One region of the Streptomyces sp. ISL-99 genome, then DNA from elsewhere that is predicted to be linked to it. Evidence: riboswitches for the same ligand, from Rfam matches in the RefSeq annotation. Region 1 holds a riboswitch; each other region holds the start of a gene.

What was found. Region 1 has a riboswitch for cyclic di-AMP ahead of J7E91_RS30515 (M23 family metallopeptidase). Riboswitches for the same ligand answer to the same signal wherever they lie in the genome.
Positions count from the first base shown of each region.
Region 2: it holds a riboswitch for cyclic di-AMP, as region 1 does, so the genes downstream of both, J7E91_RS30355 (C40 family peptidase) here and J7E91_RS30515 (M23 family metallopeptidase) in region 1, are expected to answer to the same signal.
Region 3: it holds a riboswitch for cyclic di-AMP, as region 1 does, so the genes downstream of both, J7E91_RS30860 (C40 family peptidase) here and J7E91_RS30515 (M23 family metallopeptidase) in region 1, are expected to answer to the same signal.

Region 1 covers NZ_JAGGPC010000063.1:13,358-18,721, reverse strand. Annotated here, with positions in the region: gene J7E91_RS30530 (bifunctional GNAT family N-acetyltransferase/acetate--CoA ligase family protein) at 1-1,127, opposite strand, end outside; gene J7E91_RS30525 (HPr family phosphocarrier protein) at 1,272-1,553, shown strand; gene J7E91_RS30520 (GntR family transcriptional regulator) at 1,719-2,426, opposite strand; gene J7E91_RS30515 (M23 family metallopeptidase) at 2,605-3,432, opposite strand; cyclic di-AMP (ydaO/yuaA leader) riboswitch at 3,445-3,612, opposite strand; gene J7E91_RS30510 (pitrilysin family protein) at 3,836-5,203, opposite strand; gene J7E91_RS30505 (pitrilysin family protein) at 5,224-5,364, opposite strand, start outside.
Region 2 covers NZ_JAGGPC010000061.1:39,241-44,604, reverse strand. Annotated here, with positions in the region: gene J7E91_RS30355 (C40 family peptidase) at 67-1,254, opposite strand; cyclic di-AMP (ydaO/yuaA leader) riboswitch at 1,253-1,415, opposite strand; gene pcrA (DNA helicase PcrA) at 1,725-4,184, shown strand; gene J7E91_RS30345 (M23 family metallopeptidase) at 4,234-5,364, opposite strand, start outside.
Region 3 covers NZ_JAGGPC010000065.1:3,791-9,154, reverse strand. Annotated here, with positions in the region: gene J7E91_RS30885 (helix-turn-helix transcriptional regulator) at 1-792, opposite strand, end outside; gene J7E91_RS30880 (ATP-binding protein) at 1,021-1,464, shown strand; gene J7E91_RS30875 (LysR family transcriptional regulator) at 1,500-2,414, opposite strand; gene J7E91_RS30870 (LysE family translocator) at 2,506-3,150, shown strand; gene J7E91_RS30865 (VOC family protein) at 3,181-3,567, opposite strand; gene J7E91_RS30860 (C40 family peptidase) at 3,612-4,085, opposite strand; cyclic di-AMP (ydaO/yuaA leader) riboswitch at 4,089-4,271, opposite strand; gene J7E91_RS30855 (hypothetical protein) at 4,587-4,895, opposite strand; gene J7E91_RS30850 (ATP-dependent Clp protease proteolytic subunit) at 4,904-5,364, opposite strand, start outside.

The DNA of each region.
Region 1 (5,364 bases):
AAGAGGCCGATGCGGCCCCGCGCGGGCGGCTCCGGCGCGAGGGAGGCGTTGAGGCGTACGGCTTCCGACGTGTTGATGACGCCGAAGGCGTTCGGGCCGATGATGCGCATGCCGTACGAACGCGCCTGCCGCACCAGTTCACGCTGGAGCGCCCGCCCCTCGGCCCCGCTCTCGGCGTATCCGGCGGAGAGGACGACCAGCCCCTGGACGCCGCTCTCGCCGCAGTCCGCGACCACCTCCGGGACCCGTTCGGCCGGTACGGCCACGACCGCGAGGTCGACGGCCTCGCCGATACCGGCGACGGAGCGGTGCGCGGGCACGCCGTCGATCTCGGTCAGGTCCTCGGGGAAGGCCCGGTTCACGGCGTACGTACGCCCGGTGAATCCGGCGGCGAGCAGATTGCTCAGGACCGTACGCCCCACCCCGCCCGGCGCGCGCCCCGCCCCGACGACCGCGACCGAGCCGGGGCCGAGCAGGCGCTGCACGGAGCGGGACTCGGCGCGGTGCTCGCGGGCGCGCTGTACGGCGACGGAGCGGTCGGTCGGCTCCAGGTCGAATTCGAGGTGGACGACGCCGTCCTCGAAGCTGCGCTTCTGGGTGTAGCCCGCGTCCGTGAAGACCTTGATCATCTTGGTGTTGGCGGGCAGCACTTCCGCCACGAAGCGCCGGATGCCGCGCTCCCGCGCGACCGCGCCGATGTGTTCGAGAAGGGCGGAGGCGACGCCGCGTCCCTGGTGTGCGTCCTGGACCAGGAAGGCGACCTCGGCCAGGTCCGCGCCGGGGCCGGACGAGGGGCGCCCCTGGGCGTTGATACGGTCGTACCGGACGGTGGCGATGAACTCGCCGCCGACCGTGGCGGCCAGACCCACTCGGTCCACGAAGTCGTGGTGGGTGAAGCGGTGGACATCCTTGGCGGAGAGTCGTGGGTACGGCGCGAAGAAGCGGTAGTACTTCGACTCGTCCGAGACCTGCTCGTAGAAGCTGACCAGGCGCTGCGCGTCGTCGGCGGTGATGGGGCGGATGCGCGCCGTACCTCCGTCGCGCAGCACCACGTCGGCTTCCCAGTGCGCCGGGTACGCGTGGTGCCCGTTCTCATCCGGCGGGGCCTGCTCCAGCGGGGGCTGCATGACGAAAGCGTACGGGTCGCGGGCCCGCTCTGGGCAAGGCAGGCTGAGGCCGCGGCGCCGGGCCGGCGCAGGGCCAGGGGCCGGCGGCTCCACGCGACGTGAGAGACTGGTCTAGACAACCGTTAGAACATGAAGGGCAACACCATGGTTGAGCGCCGTGTCACCGTCGGCTGGGCCGAAGGCCTGCACGCCCGGCCCGCCTCCATCTTCGTTCGCGCCGCGACCGCCTCGGGTGTCCCCGTGACGATCGCCAAGGCCGACGGCAAGCCGGTCAACGCCGCCTCCATGCTCGCGGTGCTCGGCCTGGGCGCGCAGGGTGGCGAAGAGATCGTGCTGGCTTCCGAGGCCGACGGCTCCGACGCCGCTCTCGACCGCCTGGCGAAGCTGGTCTCCGAGGGCCTGGACGAGCTTCCCGAGACCGTCTGACCCACTCGGACGGGCGAATTCTCACGAAGGAGCCGCGGCAACCCGAATTCGGGGCGCCACGGTTCCTTTTGTTTTACGTCACTTTATGCGGTGCTGTACGCCGCGAAATACGGGCAGCAGAAACAAGCCCCCGCGAATTCATCCTCTTTGTATACGGTGCGGCTGTTAATGGCGGCCACTCCCGGTGTTTACGGCACGTTGCGAAGTCCTCACGCGTTCTGGCCCGCGCTCCCGTTCGCGCTCCGGACCGGGGCGCCGCAACCGGTGCGCGGCCACCGCCCGTTCGACGTGCAGGGCCGTCAGCGCGCGGGCCCGTTCGGCGTCGCCGCGCGCCACGGCGTCGACGATCGCGCCGTGTTCGGCCCAGGCCTCGGCGGGCCGGGCGGCCTGCTCGACGGCGTACATCCAGGCGATCTTGTGCCTGAGCTGGGTGAGCAGGGCCGTGAGGCCGGGGCTGCCCGACGCCTGGGCGAGCGTCTCGTGGAACCAGCTGCCCAGCGACCGCAGGTCCTCCCCCTCGTTCCGGCGGGCCCGCTCCTGGCCGAGTCTGACCAGGCCGCGCAGCACCTTGAGGTGGGCCTCGGTGCGCCGTTGGGCGGCGCGGGCGGCGCCGAGCGGTTCGAGCAGCGTCCGTACCTCCAGCAGGTCGGCGGCCTCCCGCTCGGTGGGTTCGGCCACGCAGGCGCCCGCGTGCCGGCGGGTGGTGACGAACCCCTCGGACTCCAGCGTGCGCAGGGCCTCGCGCACCGGGACGCGGGAGACGCCGTAACGTCGCGCCAGCAGCTCTTCGGTGAGCCTGCTGCCCCGCGCGAACACACCGGAAACGATGTCGTCACGGATTGCCGTGCATACCGATTGCGCGGGAATGCGCATGACCGAACCTCCGCCTTAATCCCCGCGAAACGCGGTCGATCGACGCCTGTTCGGTGACTCTATTGCAGCATTCCTCGATTTCCGACGGGGTGCCGGAATTCATGGGCGGCTTTTGGACATACTGAAGGCCCCGGCGCGGAAGCCGGGGCCTTCAGTACGACTGAGCGTGCCTGGACCGTCAGACGTTCACGCCGTGCGCGCGCAGGTATGCGACCGGGTCCATGTCGGAGCCGTACTCGGGGGACGTGCGGGCCTCGAAGTGCAGGTGCGGGCCGGTCGAGTTGCCGGTCGAGCCCGACAGGCCTATCTGCTGACCGGAGGCGACGCTCTGGCCGACGGAGACGCCGAGGGACGACAGGTGGCCGTACTGCGTGTACGTGCCGTCGTTCATCCTGATGACGATGTTGTTGCCGTACGCCCCGCCCCAGCCGGCCTCGACGACGGTGCCCGCGCCGACGGCGACGACGGAACTGCCGGACGCGGCGCGGAAGTCGACGCCGGAGTGGCTGCCGGAGGACCAGAGGTTGCCGCCGGTCTTGTAGCCGGTGGTCACCACGGAGCCGGCGACCGGGAGGGTGTAGCCATTGAGGCGCTTGCGCTCCGCCTCGCGGGCGGCGCGCTCCTTGGCCGCGCGCTCCTCGCGCTCCTTCTTGGCCCGCGCCTCGGCCTTGGCCTTGGCTTCCGCCTTGCGCTTGGCTTCGGCCTTCCGCTCGGCCTCGGCCTTGCGTGCCGCCTCCGCCTTGACGGCGGCGCGCTTCTGCTGGTCGGCCTGGGCGGCGATCTGGTCGGCGAGGGAGTCGCCGATGACGATGGCCTGGGTCAGGCCGGTGTCCTGGACGGCGTGCGCCGCGTCGGCGCTGATGTCGCTGTCGGCGGCGAGGGCCGGAGAGGTCAGGCCTCCGATGACGCCGGTGGTCGCGAGGGCGGCGACGCCGGCCATGTTCGCGCTCCTGCGCGTCAGGCGGCTCGGACGACGGTGCTTCCCGGTGGCACGGGTGAACGCCATGAAGTGGCTGATCCTTTCCTTCCTTCTCGCCTACCGGGTTAGCTGACGGGTTCGGAGCAGGAAGGTCTCCTACGGACGCCTCCGTACGTACGCACAGAGGACACCCGATTCACCCCAGGGACTGATTGGGTCCCCGGCTCCCCAGGCTCGCGCCTGACGGGGACTCGGCGATGGCTGCCCGGTGCCGCGGATGCGGCTCACTGCTGACGGACAGCCGGACAGACGCTAAACGGGACATCTTTTAATCACCAAACAGACACGGCGTTTTGTAACGCACCCCACAGGCCAGACAGGCAACCTCCACAACAAAACGGACATACAAGAAGGACCCCGGCAGTCTTTCGACTCCCGGGGCCCCTCTATCGCCCGCTTTGGGGCGAGTTGCGCAATCGGCTCTGGCGGGTCAGCCGCTGACCACCGTCACGTCGCCGATGCCGAGCGCCCTGACGGGCTCCTCGATCTGCGACGCGTCTCCGACGAGGACCGTGACCAAGTGGTCCTCGGGGAAGGCGCTGACGACCGCCGCGGTGGCCTCCACGGTGCCCGTCTCGGCGAGCCGGGCGTACAGCTGGGCCTGGAAGTCGTCCGGCAGGTGCTGCTCGACCTGGTCGGCGAGCGTGCCGGCGACGGCCGCCGCCGTCTCGTACTTGAGCGGCGCGACACCGACCAGGTTCTGTACGGCGACGTCCCGCTCGGCGTCCGTGAGGCCCTCCGCGGCGAGGGTGCGCAGCACCTTCCACAGGTCTTCGAGCGCCGGTCCCGTGGACTCCGTGTCCACCGAGCCGCTGATCGCCAGCATGGAGGCGCCCGACCCGTCGGGAGCGGAGCGCAGCACCTGGCCGAAGGCGCGCACGCCGTACGTGTAGCCCTTCTCCTCGCGCAGGACGCGGTCCAGGCGGGAGGTGAGCGTGCCGCCCAGGCAGTACGTGCCGAGGACCTGGGCCGGCCAGACGCTGTCGTGCCGGTCGGGTCCGATCCGGCCGATGAGCAGCTGCGTCTGGACCGCGCCGGGACGGTCGACGATGACCACACGGCCCGTGTCGTCGGCGGTCACCGGCGGTACGGGGCGGGCCTCGCCGGTGTCGCCCTTCCACGCGCCCAGGGTGTCGGCCAGGATCGCGTCCAGGTCGGTGCCTTCGAGGTCGCCGACGATCACGGCGGTGGCGGTCGCGGGGCGCACATGTGCCACGTAGAAGGCCCGCACGGCGGCAGAGTCGATCTGCCCCACCGTCTCCTCGGTGCCCTGGCGCGGCCGCGACATGCGCGAGCTCGCCGGGAAGAGCTCCCTGGAGAGCTGCTTGGCGGCGCGGCGGGACGGGTTGGCCGTCTCGTGCGGGATCTCGTCGAGCCGGTTGGCGACCAGCCGCTCGATCTCGCTCTCCGAGAAGGCGGGGGCGCGCAGCGCGTCGGCGAGCAGGCCGAGCGCCTTGGGCAGCCGGGAGACGGGGACCTCCAGGGAGACCCGGACGCCCGGATGGTCGGCGTACGCGTCGAGCGTGGCACCGCAGCGCTCCAGCTCGGCGGCGAACTCCTCGGCGGAGTGCTTGTCTGTGCCCTCGGAGAAGGCCCGCGCCATGATCGTCGCGACGCCGTCCAGACCCTCCGGCTCGGCCTCCAGCGGCGCGGCGAGGAAGACCTCGACGGCCACGACCTGCTGGCCCGGGCGGTGGCAGCGCAGCACGGTCAGGCCGTTGGGCAGGGAGCCGCGCTCGGGGGCGGGGAAGGCCCACGGCGTGGGGGTGCCGGCCTGCGGCTGGGGGTGGAACTTCATGCTCACGGCTGCGGTGTCGGTCACTTGTCCGCCCCTTCCTGCGCTGCGGTCTCACCGGCGGTGGTGGTGTCGTCGGCTGCCCCGGCTTCGTCGGCCGCGTGTGTCGGCTCGTACACCAGGACCGCGCGGTTGTCCGGGCGCAGGCGCGCCTTGGCTGCCGC
Region 2 (5,364 bases), on a different contig from region 1:
CCGACGTCACGCGAGAGCCGGAATAAACCAACAGCGTCGGCACGAGCCCCGTCCGGCCTCTCGTCGCTACGCGGGGCGGACGCTGCCGTAGATCGGCATGTAGTAGACCGACTCCTCGCGGACGTACGCGCCGGGCTTGGGGGCGTGGATCATCTTGCCGCCGCCGATGTAGATGCCGACGTGGCTGATGTCGTCGTAGAAGAAGACGAGGTCGCCCGGCCTGAGGTTGTCGGTCGCGACGCGGGTGCCGACGTTCACCTGGTCCCAGGTGGTACGGGGGAGAGCGACGCCGGCGGCCTTCCAGGCGCCCTGGGTCAGGCCGGAGCAGTCGTACGAACTGGGGCCTGCCGCGCCCCAGACGTACGGCTTGCCGATCTGGGCACGGGCGAAGGCGAGGACCTTCTCGGCCTTGACGGCGTACGCATCGGTGGAGCCGGCGCCGGATCCAGGGGCTGTGCCGGTGCCGGATCCGGGGGCGGTGCCCGTGCCCGTGCCTGTGGCCGTATCTGTTTCCGTATCGCTCTCGGCCTTCTGGGCCTCTTCCTGCTGGCGCTTGCGCTCCGCCTCGGCCTTGCGCCTCGCCTCCGCCTCCCGCTTCTTCTCAAGCTCCGCCAGCCGCGCCTTCTCCTCGGCGGTCAGCCGGGACAGCAGCTCGCGTGCCTCCCCGAGCTTCCTCTGTACGTCCTGCTTCGAGGCCTTGAGGGAGGCCTGCGACTCGGTGAGGGTCTCCAGGCTCCGCGTCGCCTCGGCGCGCTTCTGCGATGCCGCCGCCTGCTGCTGCTCGAAGTCGGTCACGTCCGTCTTCTGGCGTTCCGTCATCCGGTCCATCAGCCGGTTCTGGTCGAAGTACGCCTGCGGGCTGTCCGCCAGGAGCAGCGCGGCGGTCGGGGTGACCGACCCCGACCGATACTGCGCGGCCGCGTAGTTGCCCAGCTTGCGCCGCGCCTCGTTCAGCCTCTCCGTGCGCTTGGCCACGGCGTCGAGCAGGCCGTCCACGGACTTGCGCTGCTGCTCGGTCTTCTCTTTGGCCAGGTTGTACTTCTGCGTGGCCGTACCGGCCTGCCGGTAGAGGTCGTCGACCTTCTTCTGCACCTCTTCGACGGTCGGCTTGGGAGCCGTCGGCGCGGCGGGTGCCGCACCCGCTGTCTGGGCGAGCAGGCCGACTGAGGCGAATGCGGCCGTCGTGATGCCCAGGGCGGGAGCGGTGGTGCGTACCCGGGTACGCGGCTTGCGATGCGACGCCAAGGCCGGCATCTCCTTCCGTGGACCGCCTACCGGGTTAGCTGTCGGGTTCGGGCGGAACGGAAGGTGCCCTACGGTCCGTGGGACTGCGGACCGATTCACCCCAGGTGATGCGCGTGGGTCCCCGGTTCCGAACTGCCCTGAGGACAGACCGGATTCGGCGTGGGCCGCCCGCTCCAGCGCTGTTCGCCGGTGGGGGTACGAGCTGCCCGAGTCGGCACGCTAGCCAAGAGTCGTGGCTGCTGGGAAGCCCGATGTTCGATATGCCCGATACATTTTCGTGACCTGGCCGAGTTGATTCCGTTGCGGGGGTTGCAAGGGCGCGGAGGGCGTCGGCAGGGTCACAGCGCGTGCGCAAGGTCACACGCGGCGGCAAGGGACGCACGGACGTGCGGAGGGCCGGTTCTCCTTCCGCCCCGATGCGTGTGGCCGTGGTGAATCCGGGGCGGGCTGTCGGTGGTCCCGCCTAAGCTTGGTAGACGATGAGCAGCCTCTTTGACGACAGCTTCCTGGCCGACCTCCAGCACTCGGAGTACGCAAAGGACACAGCCCCGCCGCCCCCCGAGGACCACGCCCCGGAGGAGGTCCCGCACGACCTCTTCGGCGGTGCCTTCGACGCGCCCCCGGCCCCCAGGGACGCGCACTACAGGGACGGCGCGCCGCGCCCGGTCGTGGACGCCTCCGCGCTGCTCGAAGGGCTGAACGAAGAGCAGCGCGCCGCCGTCGTGCACACCGGGTCACCGCTGCTCATCGTGGCCGGCGCGGGCTCGGGCAAGACCCGCGTCCTGACCCACCGGATCGCGTACCTGCTGGCCAAGCGGGGTGTGCACCCCGGGCAGATCCTCGCGATCACCTTCACCAACAAGGCCGCCGGTGAGATGAAGGAGCGGGTGGAGCAGCTCGTCGGCCCGCGCGCCGGTCACATGTGGGTCTCCACCTTCCACAGCGCGTGCGTGCGCATCCTGCGCCGCGAGTCGAAGAAGCTCGGCTTCACGTCCTCGTTCTCGATCTACGACGCCGCCGACTCGAAGCGCCTCATGGCGCTCGTCTGCCGCGATCTGGACCTCGACCCGAAGCGCTTCCCGCCGAAGGCGTTCAGCGCCAAGGTCTCGAACCTGAAGAACGAGCTGATAGACGAAGAGACCTTCGCCGGTCAGGCCGCCGACGGCTTCGAGAAGACCCTGGCGCAGGCGTACGCGATGTACCAGGCGCGGCTGCGTGAGGCCAACGCCCTGGACTTCGACGACATCATCATGACCACGGTGCACCTGCTCCAGGCGTTCCCCGATGTCGCCGAGCACTACCGGATGCGCTTCCGTCACGTCATGGTCGACGAGTACCAGGACACCAACCACGCTCAGTACACGCTCGTACGCGAACTGGTGGGTCCCTCGGGCGAGGGCCGGGCGCCGGGTGAGCTGTGCGTCGTGGGCGACGCAGACCAGTCGATCTACGCCTTCCGCGGAGCCACCATCCGTAACATCCTCCAGTTCGAGGAGGACTACCCGGACGCGAAGACGATCCTGCTGGAGCAGAACTACCGCTCGACGCAGACCATTCTCACCGCGGCCAACGCCGTCATCGAGCGCAACGAGAACCGCCGGCCGAAGAACCTGTGGACGGAAGCCGGCGCCGGCTCCCTGATCACCGGGTACGTCGCGGACACCGAGCACGACGAGGCGCAGTTCGTCGCCGAGGAGATCGACCGGCTGACGGACGCGGGCGACGCGAAGGCCGGTGACGTCGCCGTTTTCTACCGTACGAACGCCCAGTCCCGTGTCTTCGAAGAGATCTTCATCCGCGTCGGGCTGCCCTACAAGGTCGTCGGCGGCGTGCGCTTCTACGAGCGCAAGGAGGTCCGGGATGTGCTCGCGTACCTGCGCGTCCTGGCGAACCCCGAGGACACCGTTCCGCTGCGCCGCATTCTGAACGTACCGAAGCGGGGCATCGGCGACCGGGCCGAGGCGATGATCGACGCGCTGTCGCTGCGCGAGAAGATCAGCTTCCCGCAGGCGCTGCGGCGCGTGGACGAGGCGTACGGCATGGCCGCCCGCTCGGCGAACGCCGTGAAGCGCTTCAACACGCTGATGGAGGAGCTCCGCACGATCGTCGAGTCGGGCGCCGGCCCCGCCACGGTCCTCGAAGCGGTCTTCGAACGGACCGGTTACCTCGCCGAGTTGCAGGCGTCGACCGACCCGCAGGACGAAACGCGCATCGAGAACCTCCAGGAGCTCGCCGCCGTGGCCCTGGAGTTCGAGCAGGAGCGGGAGGGCGACGAGCCCGGCACGCTGGCCGAATTCCTGGAGAAGGTCGCGCTCGTCGCCGACTCCGACCAGATCCCCGACGAGGACGAGGAAGGGTCGGGCGTCATCACGCTGATGACGCTGCACACCGCCAAGGGACTGGAGTTCCCCGTGGTGTTCCTGACGGGCATGGAGGACGGCGTCTTCCCGCACATGCGCGCGCTCGGTCAGACCAAGGAGCTGGAGGAGGAGCGGCGGCTCGCGTACGTCGGCATCACGCGCGCCCGCGAGCGGCTCTACCTGACCCGGGCGTCGATGCGCAGCGCGTGGGGACAGCCGTCGTACAACCCGCCGTCGCGGTTCCTGGAGGAGATCCCTGAGACGTACCTGACGTGGAAGCGCAAGGGCGCGCAGATTCCGGCCGGGCCGGTGTCGGGCGTCGCCTCCTCGCTGTCGTCCTCGCTGGCCTCGCGGTCGCGGGGCGCGGGCGGCAGCGCTTCGGGATTCGCCACGCGGCGGACCTCGGACAAGCCGGTGGTCGCGCTGTCGGTCGGAGACCGGGTCACGCACGACCAGTTCGGGCTCGGCACCGTGATGACGGTGACGGGGACGGGGTCGGACGCGCAGGCGACCATCGACTTCGGCGACGAGCGGCCGAAGAAGCTGCTGCTCAGGTACGCGCCGGTCGAGAAGCTTTAGGGGCGGCGACCGCGCGCGGGGAGCGCGAAGCGGGAATGCCGGGCGCCGCCTAGGTCGGGCTGAGGCCGTGGCTGCGGAACCAGGGCAGAGGGTCGATCGCCGAGCCGCCGCCGGGGCGCACCTCGAAGTGGAGGTGCGGCCCTGTGGAGTTGCCCGAGTTGCCGGAGTACGCGATGACGTCGCCGGCCTGGACCGAGCCTGAGCGGATCTTGGTGCTGCTGAGGTGGCAGTACCAGGTCTCCGTACCGTCGGCGGCGGTCACTATCGCCATGTTTCCGTAGGCGGTGTTGTACTGCGTGCGGACCGTGCCGTCGGTCGCGGCCATCACCGGGGTGCCGTACGACACGGGGAAGTCGATGCCGGAGTGCACGGACATCCAGTTGACGCCGGCCTGGCCGTAGTACGCACTGAGACCGTGCTGCTGGACCGGGAGCGCGAACTTCGGGCGGGCGGCCTCCTTGCGGGCGGCCTCCTCGGCCCTGCGCTTCTTCTCGGCCGCCTGGCGCTCCCTGAGGTCGATACGTTCCTGCGTGCGGCTGGCGCGGTCGGCGAAGTCCTCGGCCTTCGTGCTGAGGTTGGCGAACTGCGTGTCGAGCTTGTTGTTGACCGCGACGGGCTTCACCGAGCCGGGATCGGCCGCCGACGCCGTCGTGGTGGTGTCCTTCTTCTCCTCGGCGGGCGCGCCGCCGCCGACGCTGCCGACCGAGGCGGCGGCGATGCCGGCCACGCCCATCACGCAGGCGGAGGGCACGGCGACGGTGAGGAGGGCGGAGCGCTTGGCGGGGGTACGGCGGCGGCCGCGGCCGGAGTTGCCCGCGCTGCGGCGGGCCGAGCGGGGGCCGGGGGTGGCTGCCGCGGCAACCGTGGCCGCTGTCGCGGCGGCGGCCGGGGCGTGTTCGAAGTCCGGGTCGGTTTCCGGTCCGGGTTCAGGCTCGTGTTCGGATGCGTACTCCGGGGCGTATTCGTGCTCGGCGCCGGGCGTGTCGCCGGGGCCGTCGCCGACGCTGTCGGCCGCCTCGTGCGGTTCGTGGTGCTCTTCGTTCGGCTCGTACGCCGCAGGGGCCTCGGCCAGGTCGACCGACGGGAACTCGGCTGTCCCGTAGAAGACTTGCTGGGGCGGGACGGTCTCGTACACGCCGGTGTGGCCGTCCGTGTGGCCGGAGTTCCAGGCGGTGGCGTC
Region 3 (5,364 bases), on a different contig from region 1:
CGCGTTGAACGCGGCGTCGTACGCCTTGAGGTCTTCTTTCCGTTCCAGGTAGAAGCTACTCGTCAAGTGGTCGATAACAACCACATCCAGATCAGCAATGTTCGGAAAGGAGAAGATAACGAAAGGGCCCGTGAGTCCAATGTGCGCTCCGAACTCGAACGGCAGGACCTGTAAACGGACATGAGGCGATTCTGCCACCGTCAGTAACTGCCGTAACTGCTGTTTCATGATCTGCCGGCCGCCCACCGGCCGACGCAGCACCGCCTCGTCCAGCACCGCGCTCAATTCCAGCGGCCTTCCCGAACCCAGCACTTCCTGACGGGTGATCCGCACCTCGACCAGCGAATCGACCTTCGCCGCGGGCAGGCCCGCGAGCGCCGCCCGCGTCACCGCCCGTGCGTAGTCCGGGGTCTGAAGCAGCCCCGGCACCACCGTGGTCTCCAGGGTGCGCGCCGAACTCGCCTGTGACTCCAGGCTGATGAGGTCCCGGTACTGGGGCGGCAGCAGACCGCGGTACGCATGCCACCAGTGCTTGCCGTCCTCATGGGCCGGTGGGCTCGTGAACGCGTTGACCAGCTCCCTCAGTCGGGGGTCGGTGACTCCGTACGCGTCGAGCAGCCGGTTCACGTCGGACGGCTTCACGGCGCTGCGACCTGTCTCGATCCTGCTCACCTTCGACTGGTGCCACCCGACCAGGCGGGCGGCCTCGGGGCTGGTGAGCCCGGCCTTGTCGCGCAGTCTCCGCAGCTCCTCTCCGAGCTTGCGCCGACGTACCGCGGGACTCTGCCGCATGTCCGCCTCCTTCCAACCGGCGAGGATGCGCCGGTTCGAGCCCGAATACGGTCTCGCGTAGCAGAGTTCACCGCATCGAGCGACAGATATATGCATATCTTGGGTGATCAGGCCCTATCGGAGCACCATGAGTGGCACTCTGGCGACGGAGCACAATCCGAGGCCGTCCTCGAAGTTCATCCGCTACGAGTCGGAGTCCGGCCCCGGTGGGAAAGGGACAGCGTCGCCATGGCAGACCACCAGGAAGCATCCGTCACTCTGCCGAGCGAGCCAGCCTCGGTCTCCGCCGCGAGGAGATATGTCGCGGAGATTCTCGGCGAGTGGGGCATGCCCCCGGGATCCGACGCCGCCGATACCGTACGGCTGATCGTTTCGGAGCTGGCCACCAATGCCGTTCAGCACACTTTCGGGCAGTCGCCGACGTTCACCGTTGACGTACAGCTCGACCGGGACGAGCAGTTGCGCATCGGCGTCACCGACAGCCACCCCCGCTGGCCGAAACGGCTTCCCGCGGCCGTCCAGCAGGACAACGGGCGCGGCATAGTGATCATCCGGTGTCTCACCGCCGAATGCGGTGGGCGGGTCTCCGTCCAGCCCACCCGCCAAGGGGGCAAGACCGTGTGGATCGAACTGCCCTGGTCCGTTCCCGTGCAGCAGCCCGTCGCCCAGTAGAGGCACCCGTCGGCCAGGAAGAGGCATCAGGGCCGTCAGGATGCCCCGGCCCTGCCGAACGCGCCGCGCAGCAGCGCGCGCAGCGTGTCCGCCGCCGGGCTCGCCTCGCCCGGCCGGTGCGCCACCGAGATCGTGCGCCGCAGCCCGGCCGGCTCCAGCGCCCGTACGCCCAGCGGGGTCATCGCCATCGCGGCGACCATCTCCGGCACCACTGCCACCCCCAGCCCCGCACTGACCAGGGCGCACACCAGGGCGTACCCCGGCGACTCGCACACCACTGCCGGCGTTGCCCCCGCCGTGGCCAGCGCCGCCTCTACGCCCTGCCGGGGCGGATGCGAGGGCGCGCTGCTGATCAGCGGCTGCCCGGCGAGTTCGGCGACCGGCAGCCGCCCGGAGCCGCCGGCCAGCGCGTGGCCGGGCGCTGTCACCAGTACGAGCTCCTCGACCAGCAGGAGCTCCGCCGCGACTCCGGCGGGCAACGGTACGGGCGGCGCGGGCTCGTAGGCGTGGGTCAGCGCCAGGTCGACCGCGCCCGAGGCAACCGCCGAGACGCCGTCGGGCGGCTCGTAGTCGGCCACCGCCAGTTCCACGTCCGGATGGGCGCGGCGGAAGGCACTGAGCACGGGCGGCAGCAGATGGATCCCGGCCGTGGTGAACGTACCCACGCGCAGGCGTCCGCCGGACAGGCCCGCCAGCCGGGCGAGCTCGTGCCGCGCCTGGTCCATCTCGTCCAGTACGCGGCGGGCCCGCGCCGCCAGCAGTTCGCCGGCCGCCGTCAGGCGGGCCCCGCGGTGGTGGCGTACCAGCAGAGCGGCGCCCGCCTCCCGCTCCAGCTTCGCGAGCTGCTGGGACAGGGCGGGTGCGGTGTAGCCCAGGCGCGCGGCGACCCGCGTGATTGAACCGGCCTCGGCGACCGCCACCAGCGCCGCGAGCCGGGTCGGGTCGTACATCCGGCGGTCCCTCTTCTTTAAGCATTCCTTTAGGCAGACCCAGAAGATCGCAAGTACATGCTAAAGCCCTGGAGCGGCCAGGCTGGAGGGCATGGACGCACAGCTGGTCGCCTTCACGGGCGTCGCCGCGGGCATGGTCGCCATGCCCGGCGCGGATTTCACCGTCGTCGTACGCAACGCACTGGCATCCCGCCGGGACGGGGTGGCGTGCGCGGTAGGGGTCGCGGGCGGGCTCCTCGTCCACACGGCGCTGGCCGTGGCGGGACTCGCCGCCGTACTGGTCGCCGTGCCGGCGCTCTTCCGCGCGATCCAGCTGCTCGGCGGCGCCTACATCCTCTTCCTCGGCTACCGGGCCCTGTGGTCCGCGCTGCGCCCGGCGCCGCCGCGGAAGGAGGAACCGGAGCCGGAGGGGGGAACGGCCGGCGGCACCGGGCGCAGTCTGCGCCAGGGCTTCCTCACCAACGCGCTCAACCCCAAGGCGCCGGTGCTCTTCCTCAGTCTGCTTCCCCAGTTCGTGCCCGCGGACCAGCAGCCGCTGCCCAGGACCCTGTTGCTCGCCACGATCGTCGTCGTACTGGCGCTGCTGTGGTTCCCGGCCGTGGCCCTGCTGGTGGACGGGCTCGGCGCCTGGCTGCGGCGGCCGGGCGCGGCCCGCGCCGTGGAAGCGGTCAGCGGGATCGCGCTCGTCGTGCTGGGGGTGGCCCTGCTGGCAGGACCGGTGACGGCGGCCGCGTAACCGCCGGACCGCGGGCCACCCCGCACCCCGTCAGACGAGCCCGCGCTCCTCAGCGCTGCGCTCCACGCAGAACTCGTTGCCCTCGGGGTCGGCCATGACGACCCAGCCGAGACCGTCCTCGGTGCGACGGTCGCTGACGATCCGCGCACCGAGCGCGGCGAGCCGCTCCACCTCGGCATCCCGCGTGCCGCGCGGCGGCTGGATGTCGAGGTGGACGCGGTTCTTGACGGCCTTGCCCTCCGGCACCCGGATGAACAGGAGTCCGGGCACCTCGGGTTGTTCCGGATCGATCAGCACCTCGTCGTCGCCCGGCGCGTCCAGCAGCTTGTAGCCGGTCAGGTGGGACCAGAACTCGGCGACGGCGTACGGGTCGTGGGCATCGAAGGTGATGTGACGTACCGGATTCAGGAAGGTCATGGAGACGAACGTACCTTCCCGGATCGACAGTTTGTGCGGAGAATTCAGCGCACCCGGCCGTACCAGACGCTCTTGGACCAGATCTTCTCCAGCTTGACCACGGACCCCGACTTGGGGGAGTGCCAGATCTTGCCGCTCCCCGCGTAGATGCCCACGTGGTAGACGCTCCGCCCGGAGTGGAAGAAGACCAGGTCGCCGCGCTGGCGGCTGGAGGCGGAGATGTGCCGGGTCTTGTTGTACTGGGCCTGGGCGGTGCGCGGCAGGCTCTTGCCGACCTTCTTGTACGAATAGAGCGTCAGCCCTGAGCAGTCGAACCGGCTCGGGCCCGCTGCCCCGTACCTGTACGGGGCCCCCTTCTTCGACGCGGCGACGTTGAGCGCCTTCGTCGAGTGCGCTGCGGCGTGTGCTTCGGGGACGGCCCCCGGCGCCAGCATCGTGCCGCCGATCGCGGCGAGGGTGAGAGCCGAAGCGGCTCCGGCCCGGGACAGTACGGTCGGGACATTCCTGTGCGCGGTCATGCGCAACCCTTCGTCAGCCGCCTGTGAAGGATGACCTGTCGGGTTCGGACAGGCGAAGATGCCCGGCCGCGTGACGCGGCTTCACCCCGAGGGACGACCGTCTCCGGTCACCCCGTACTGCTTGGGTCCTCCACTCCTGCCGATGCACTCCTGTCGACCAGTCATCCGGGACGGCGGCAGGACTCAGCGTCCGCCCGGACCGCCCCGCCGCGGTGGCGGGGGCTTGTCGTCCCAGGGATCTTGACTCATGAACCACCGGATTTCCGAGCCGAAACGGCGTTTTGTGAGGCTGCTCACCGATGACCCGTTCGGGTGGACAGGGGAATTTGCGGCGCGGGGCGCGGGTGCCCGGCGATGGCCGTACCAGCGGCGGAATGCTCAATTCCGCCTGGCGCGTAGGCAGGTTGCGCAAGTTGGGCCGTACCGCTGTTCAGGTATTTCCTACGCCGTTTGGATGAGCTCTTCTCGTACGCCAATGGGGGGTAGGTGGCTGGCTGTGTGTCAACTCGCTGATACCGGCGGGAGGGTGACGCGGCCCGCCCGTCGCTCTCCGTCGAGCACGCGCAAGGCCCGCGCGAGCGTGGCGGCATGCACGCGCGTCTCGCCGCGTTCGTGCATCAGGGCGAGCGCGTCCCGCAGGGCGGCGGCCTTCCCGGCGAGGGCCTGTGCCGCCCGCAGGGCGCCGTAGGTGTCCGCGCCCCGTGCGGGGTTGATGCGTCCCATCAGGTCGAGGACTTCGAGGTAGCGGTCGACGAACTCGCACTCGGCGCGCGTCAGTGCGGGCAGCGGCGGCAGTTCGGGCGGCAGCATGCGCGGATTCACCTCGGCGAGGAAAACGTGAGGGAGGCCTTGCGGCTCTGTACGACGTGGTCCACCAGGCCGTACGCCGCCGCCGCTTCGGCCGTGAACACCTTGTCGCGCTCGATGTCCTCGTCGACGCGCGCCACGCTCTGGCCGGTGTGCCGCGCGAGGAGTCCGGTGAGCAGCTCACGCATGCGCGTCAACTCCCTTGCCTCGATCTCCAGGTCGGAGGGCTGGCCGTGCACGGGCCGGTCGATGGAGGGCTGGCTGAGCAGCACCCGGGCTCCCGGCAGCGCGAGGCGCTTGCCCGGCGTGCCGGCCGCGAGCAGCACGGCGGCGGAGGACGCGGCCTGGCCCAGGCAGATCGTCTCGACGTCGCAGGTGACGAACTGGATCGTGTCGTAGATCGCGGTCATGGCGGTGTGCGAGCCGCCGGCGGAGTTGATGTAGAGCGAGATGTCCCGGTCGGGGGCGGCGT